DNA from 3 places in the Pantoea phyllosphaerae genome. Region 3 is predicted to be linked to each of the others. Evidence: predicted binding sites of a transcription regulator. Region 3 holds the regulator's gene; each other region holds the start of a gene.
The links. The regulator LexA, encoded in region 3, represses DNA repair genes until DNA is damaged. The targets are predictions, from matches to a motif close to TNCTGTATGTACATACAGNA.
Positions count from the first base shown of each region.

Region 1: ACR6A7_RS08855 (DNA translocase FtsK 4TM domain-containing protein) is a predicted target of LexA. The motif match lies at 1,129-1,148, and genes of this name have one in related genera.
Region 2: ACR6A7_RS13885 (metal-dependent hydrolase) is a predicted target of LexA. The motif match lies at 1,183-1,202, and genes of this name have one in related genera.

Region 1 covers NZ_JBPFDE010000005.1:77,282-79,549, forward strand. The annotation lists gene trxB (thioredoxin-disulfide reductase) at 1-67, opposite strand, end outside; gene lrp (leucine-responsive transcriptional regulator Lrp) at 596-1,090, shown strand; gene ACR6A7_RS08855 (DNA translocase FtsK 4TM domain-containing protein) at 1,210-2,268, shown strand, end outside.
Region 2 covers NZ_JBPFDE010000009.1:167,703-169,970, reverse strand. The annotation lists gene kduI (5-dehydro-4-deoxy-D-glucuronate isomerase) at 1-252, shown strand, start outside; gene kduD (2-dehydro-3-deoxy-D-gluconate 5-dehydrogenase KduD) at 269-1,030, shown strand; gene ACR6A7_RS13885 (metal-dependent hydrolase) at 1,220-1,810, shown strand; gene ACR6A7_RS13880 (L-cystine transporter) at 1,967-2,268, shown strand, end outside.
Region 3 covers NZ_JBPFDE010000004.1:26,313-28,580, forward strand. The annotation lists gene plsB (glycerol-3-phosphate 1-O-acyltransferase PlsB) at 1-164, opposite strand, end outside; gene ACR6A7_RS07150 (diacylglycerol kinase) at 293-661, shown strand; gene lexA (transcriptional repressor LexA) at 768-1,382, shown strand; gene dinF (MATE family efflux transporter DinF) at 1,513-2,268, shown strand, end outside.

The DNA of each region.
Region 1 (2,268 bases), on a different contig from region 3:
CCGCCGCGGTATAACCCGCCGGGCCTGAGCCCAGAATGAGCAATTTACTGTGTTTGGCCGTACTCATATGATCCTCAGTTTCATTCGGCTGACTACATGACCTGGGATTGTAGGGAATTTACCGTGGCAAAAAAAGGGCTGGAAAATTTTGTTACCGATAGCTGCAAACGGCGTAGACGATAATGGCGGGTTTTGCACGCCAGCTGCGCTAAAAAGGGGCATTTATCGGTTTTTAGTGGTGCAAGAGTACAAAAATTCTCATTTAAAAACAGTTACCCAGCGGTCTGTCTGGCATCTTGTCCTGAATTTGGTCTTTTTACTTTGACAATCGCCTGCGCTTTTGCGAAAACAATGGCAGAAGCGATGCAGAAGAAGAGAGTCGAAACAGGTTTTCGTGCCTGGTTTTGCCTTTTTTCGCCGATAAATTACAGCCTGACCTGGGTAATGACGCATGATGTGGACAGACAACATGCGTCATGCGGATGGATGCGCGACCGCGCACAGGCTCTGATTTTTTCGCTTCACTAATGCCTTGAACAGTGAACGTTTCCAGGGCGTGGCAGGTAAAGGGAAGGAATTAAGAGAGACAATAATAATGGTAGACAATAAGAAACGCCCCGGAAAAGATCTCGACAGAATCGACAGAAATATTCTGAATGAGCTTCAGAAAGATGGTCGTATTTCCAACGTAGAGCTTTCCAAACGCGTAGGATTATCGCCTACGCCATGTCTTGAGCGTGTGCGTCGTCTGGAACGTCAGGGTTTTATTCTTGGCTATACCGCGCAACTTAACCCGCACTATCTCGATGCGTCACTGCTGGTTTTTGTTGAGATTACTCTGAATCGTGGCGCACCGGATGTGTTTGAACAGTTTAACGCCGCTGTGCAAAAACTTGAGGAAACTCAAGAGTGTCACCTGGTTTCCGGCGACTTCGACTACCTGCTGAAGACGCGCGTGCCGGATATGTCCGCCTACCGTAAGCTGCTTGGCGAAACCCTGCTGCGCCTGCCGGGGGTCAACGACACCCGCACTTACGTGGTGATGGAAGAGGTCAAACAGAGCAATCGGCTGGTGATCAAAACCCGATAACGCAGCGCAGGTGCAAAACCTGCGATATTTCGATACACTCCTGTGAATTCATACAGGACCAGCGTCGGGCTTGCCCGACGCTGTTGCCTTCATAATTTACAGGCACCTGGAGAGTTCTCTTGAGCCAGGAATACACAGAAGACAAAGAAGTTTCGTTAAAACCGCTGAGCAGTGGACGTCGTCTGCTGGAAGCGTTGCTGATTCTCGTCTCGCTTTTCGCCGTCTATCTGATGGTCTCGCTCGTCAGCTTCAATCCTTCCGATCCGAGCTGGTCGCAAACTGCCTGGCATGAGCCGATCCATAATCTCGGCGGCGGCATGGGCGCCTGGCTGGCGGATACGCTGCTGTTTATTTTCGGCGTGATGGCCTATGCCATTCCGCCGGTGATCGTCGGTCTGTGCTGGATCGCGTTTCGTCAGCGCGATCGGCAGGACTATATCGACTATTTCGCTATCGGCCTGCGCCTGATCGGCGTGCTGGCGCTGGTGGTGACCACCTGCGGGCTGGCTGCGCTCAACGCCGACGATATCTGGTATTTCGCCTCCGGTGGCGTTATCGGCAGCCTGGTGAGCAACGCCATTGCGCCCTGGTTCTCGCCAGCTACCGGCACGCTGGCGCTGCTCTGCGTCTGGGCGGCAGGCATTACGCTCTATACGGGCTGGTCGTGGCTGACCATCGCCGAGCGCATCGGCGGCGTGGTGATGGGCGTGCTGACGTTCGCCAGCAACCGTTCGCGCCGTGACGAACCCTGGCAGGAAGATGAGGACGACGCTGACGTCGCGCCGCGCGTTAAGGCGGCCGTGCAGGATGACGAAGATGTGCTGCTGGCCGCGCCGCGTGCTCAGGCCGATCGCGCGGCGCCTGATGCTGGCGATCCGCTGCTGGCGAAAGCCGCTGCGGCAACGGATGCTGCGCTGACGTCGGCCGCTCAGGCTGCAGGCGTATCAGCTGTCGCGTCGTCAGCGGCGACTGCGGCTTCTCCGGCGGCGAATGCCGCATCGGCCGTTACGCCCGCTCCGGCGGCTGCGGCTACGCCAGCGTTTGATACTTCGGCATCGGCGCCGACACCCTCCGCGCCTGCTGCAACGTCCGCCGCGCCTGTCGCGGCCGTACAGCCGTCAGCCGCCGGGCAGGCTACGGCGCCTGACGCTTTCTCCGCGCCTCAGCAGTCCGCCCCC
Region 2 (2,268 bases), on a different contig from region 3:
CACACCCACGAACGCCGGATGGAGGTCTACTTCTATTTCGATATGAATCCGGAAAGCGCGGTGTTTCATATGATGGGCCAGCCGCAGGAGACGCGTCATCTGCTGGTGCATAACGAACAGGCGGTTATCTCGCCCAGCTGGTCGATTCATGCCGGCGTCGGCACCGAACGCTACACCTTTATCTGGGGCATGGTCGGCGAGAATCAGGTATTCGACGACATGGATCATGTCAACATCCGCGATCTGCGCTAAAAAAGGAGGCGCTCTCATGATACTCAACGCATTTAATCTGGAAGGTAAAATCGCGCTGGTCACCGGCTGCAACACCGGGCTCGGCCAGGGCATGGCGCTGGGGCTGGCCCAGGCTGGCTGCGATATTGTCGGTGTCAACCGTGACGATCCCGCCGAAACGCAGCAGCGCGTCGAAGCGCTGGGCCGTCGCTTCTGGTCGCTGCAGGCGGACCTTATCCGCACCGAGCAGGTGCCGGGCGTGGTAGAAAAAGCGGTGGCCGCCGCTGGCAAAATCGACATTCTGGTCAACAACGCCGGTATTATCCGCCGTGAAGACGCGCTGAACTTCAGCGAACAGGACTGGGATGACGTCATGAACATTAACAGTAAGAGCGTCTTCTTCCTGTCGCAGCAGGTAGCGCGCCAGTTTATCGCGCAGGGCCAGGGCGGCAAAATCATTAATATTGCCTCAATGCTCTCTTTCCAGGGCGGCATTCGCGTCCCCTCCTACACGGCGTCGAAAAGCGCGGTGATGGGCCTGACGCGGCTGATGGCGAACGAGTGGGCGAAACACGGCATTAACGTCAACGCCATCGCGCCGGGCTATATGGCGACCAACAATACCGAACAGCTGCGCAATGACGAAGGCCGCAGCGCCGAGATCCTCGGACGTATCCCCGCCGCGCGCTGGGGCGTACCGGAAGATATGATGGGCCCGGTGGTGTTCCTTGCCTCTTCAGCCTCTGACTATGTCAACGGCTACACGCTGGCGGTCGACGGCGGCTGGCTGGCGCGCTAGCGTCTCGCAGGTGACAAGACGCAGCTGAAAAGCTTGCGTTCCCGGCCTGCTGGTAAACCCGACGAAACGGCGGCGCAATGCCGCCGTTTCGCTAAAAAAAATTCACGCTTCGTTACAGCGTCACAACTTCTCATTTACTGGATAAATCCCTATACTGGATGCATCGACAGTTTGCAGCCAGGTTTTATCATGACGGGCGAAGGCCACGTAATTTTCGCTATTGCCACCGCTATTTTCGCTAAGCGCGCCGAGCTGACGCCCGTGCTGGCGCAGGCTGACTGGTGGCATCTTGTTCCTGCCACGCTGCTTACCTGTTTGCTGCCCGATATTGACCATCCTAAATCTTTGCTTGGTCAACGGTTAAAGTGGCTCTCCTATCCTATCGCGCGTGCTTTTGGTCACCGGGGCTTTACCCATAGCCTGCTGGCCGTCGCGGCCAGTCTGTGGCTGTTTCAGATTAACGTGCCGGCAGACTGGCTACTGCCTGCTGATGTGTTGCAGGGCATGACCCTGGGCTATCTCAGCCATATCGTTGCGGATATGCTGACGCCCGCTGGCGTGCCTCTGCTGTGGCCATGCCGCTGGCGATTTCGTCTGCCCATCCTGAGAAGCCAGAAAGGCAACCAGCTGGAGCGCACGCTCTGCCTGATACTGGTCGGCTGTTCGCTGTGGTTTCCCGCAGGCGCGCCCTCTTTTGGTGCGCAGGGCTGGACCTCGCAGCTCTTTGATACGCTACAAAATGGCGTCTCACGCTTAATTTCCACCCAGAAAGCGCATTAAAGCAGCAGAAAACGCTGTCTGGTTATAAGGCATTCCATTTGGATATAAGTCGACACCGAGGTGAGCTGGTAACATACCGCCACTTAATTCGTGCGTCATAATATCTGGCGTTCCGGCGCAATAGCTGTCGCCGGGCGTGTTTTTTCGGGAGCCAACATGGATCTACCTCTGATTCTTAATCTTGCCGCCTTCGTCGCGCTGCTGCTGCTGCTGTCGCGCCTCGGCCGTAACAGCTGGAGCCTGTCGAAAAAGGTGCTGGTCGGTCTGGTGATCGGCGTGCTGTTCGGCCTGGCGCTGCAAACCCTTTACGGCGCGCAGAGCGAGGTGCTGAAAACCTCTATTAGCTGGTTCAATATCGTGGGCAACGGCTACGTGCAGCTGCTGCAGATGATCGTGATGCCGCTGGTGTTCGCCTCGATTCTCAGCGCTGTCGCCCGCCTGCATAACGCCTCGTCACT
Region 3 (2,268 bases):
GTCAGCAAATCCGCCTTGGAATCGTATGGCAGCACGTACATAATCGGCCGCGTCGGATCGAGCCCATGTTCGGAAACGGGATCGCCCGGAATAGCCTTCGTTTTTACCAGAATAGAAAGTGGTAAATTCAACAATTTATAATAAAGTTTACGCCAACCTGACATAGACAACATGAAGCCTCTTGTTAGCAAAGCGCCGCAAGCATATCAGAAAGTGCTGCGAAGATCTGTGGTGGTGCCAAACGCACCTGGCCCAGACATTGACGTCAAACAACTAAAAGGGTTCCCTCGCAATGGCAAGTCATACCACCGGTTTACTCAGGATAGTGAAAGCGGCAGGCTACTCGTGGCAAGGGCTACGCGCCGCCTGGCAGCATGAAGCTGCGTTTCGTCAGGAAGCCACGGCCGCCCTTGTCGCGATCGCGATCGCCTGCTGGCTGGATGTCGACACCGTCGCGCGCATTCTGATGATCGGCTCGGTCGTGCTGGTGATCATCGTTGAGATCCTTAACAGCGCGATTGAAGCGGTAGTTGACCGTATCGGCCAGGAGCGTCATCCGCTGGCGGGGCGGGCGAAAGATATGGGCTCTGCCGCCGTCTTGATCGCTATCATACTGGCACTGTTTGTCTGGATCGCGCTGCTCTGGACCCATTTGCGATAGCCTTTCCATTATTGCCCAAACGGCTGTTATTTCCCTGGGTTTTGGTTTTCATTTCACCAATACCTGTATATACTCACAGCGACTGTATAAACAACCAGGGGGCGGGATGAAAGCATTAACCACCAGGCAGCAACAGGTTTATGACCTGATTCGCGACCATATCAACCAGACGGGCATGCCGCCAACGCGTGCGGAGATCGCCTCGCAGCTGGGGTTCCGTTCCCCTAACGCCGCTGAAGAACACCTCAAAGCGCTGGCGCGTAAAGGCGTTATTGAAATCGTTTCCGGCGCATCACGCGGCATCCGCCTGCTGATGGAAGAGGAAGAGTCCAATGGCCTGCCGTTAATCGGCCGCGTCGCCGCCGGTGAGCCGCTGCTGGCGCAGGAACACATTGAAACCCATTACAAAGTTGACCCCGACCTGTTTAAGCCTTCTGCTGACTTCCTGCTGCGCGTCGCCGGTATGTCGATGAAAGATATTGGCATTATGGATGGCGATCTGCTGGCGGTGCATAAAACGCAGGATGTGCGTAACGGTCAGGTTGTGGTGGCGCGCATTGATGATGAAGTCACGGTAAAGCGCTGGAAAAAGCAGGGCACTGTGGTTCATCTGCTGCCGGAAAACAACGACTTCGAACCGATTGTCGTCGACACTCGCACGCAGTCGCTGACCGTCGAAGGTCTGGCGGTAGGCGTAGTGCGCAACGGCGAGTGGCTCTGACCGCTGGCCTTCAGACGCCTGCATCCCTTCGTCAGGCGTCTGTACGATAATCTTTTCATGCGCCTCCTGCGGCTGACGCCGCGCCGGGGCCGCCTCGCTTCTTTTTACGTTTTCAGGCATGGACCGGCTGATGCGTCTCTTCTCTGCTGACGACCGACAACTCTGGCGGCTGGCGCTGCCGATGATCCTCTCCAATATCACCGTACCGCTGCTTGGCCTGGTGGATACCGCCGTTATCGGCCATCTCGACAGCCCGGTTTATCTTGGCGGCGTAGCGATTGGCGCGACCGCGACCAGCTTCGTCTTCATGCTTTTACTCTTTCTGCGCATGAGCACCACCGGCATCACCGCGCAGGCTTTCGGCGCACGCGATACGCAAGCGCTGGCGCGCGCCCTGACGCAGCCGCTGCTGATGGCGCTGCTTGCGGGCCTGCTGTTTATCCTGCTGCGCGAGCCGCTTAGCGTGCTGACAGGTCGGCTGGCGGGCGGCGATCCACAGGTGCAGGCGCAGGCAGCCATCTTTATCAATATCCGCTGGCTTAGCGCACCGGCGACGCTGGCGAACATGGTGATCCTCGGCTGGCTGCTGGGCGTGCAGTACGCCCGTGCGCCGGTCGTGCTGCTGGTGGTAGGCAACGCGGTCAATATTCTGCTCGATCTCTGGCTGGTACTCGGGATGAAGTGGGGCGTGGCAGGGGCAGCGAGCGCCACGGCGCTGGCCGAGTATGTCACGCTGGCGGTCGGACTGGCGATGGTGTGGCGCGTGCTGAAGCTGCGCGGCATCTCGATTGCGATGTTAAAAGCGAGCTGGCGCGGGGATATCAGCCGCCTGCTGCGCCTCAATCGCGACATTATGCTGCGCTCGCTGCTGCTGCAGCTCTGCTTT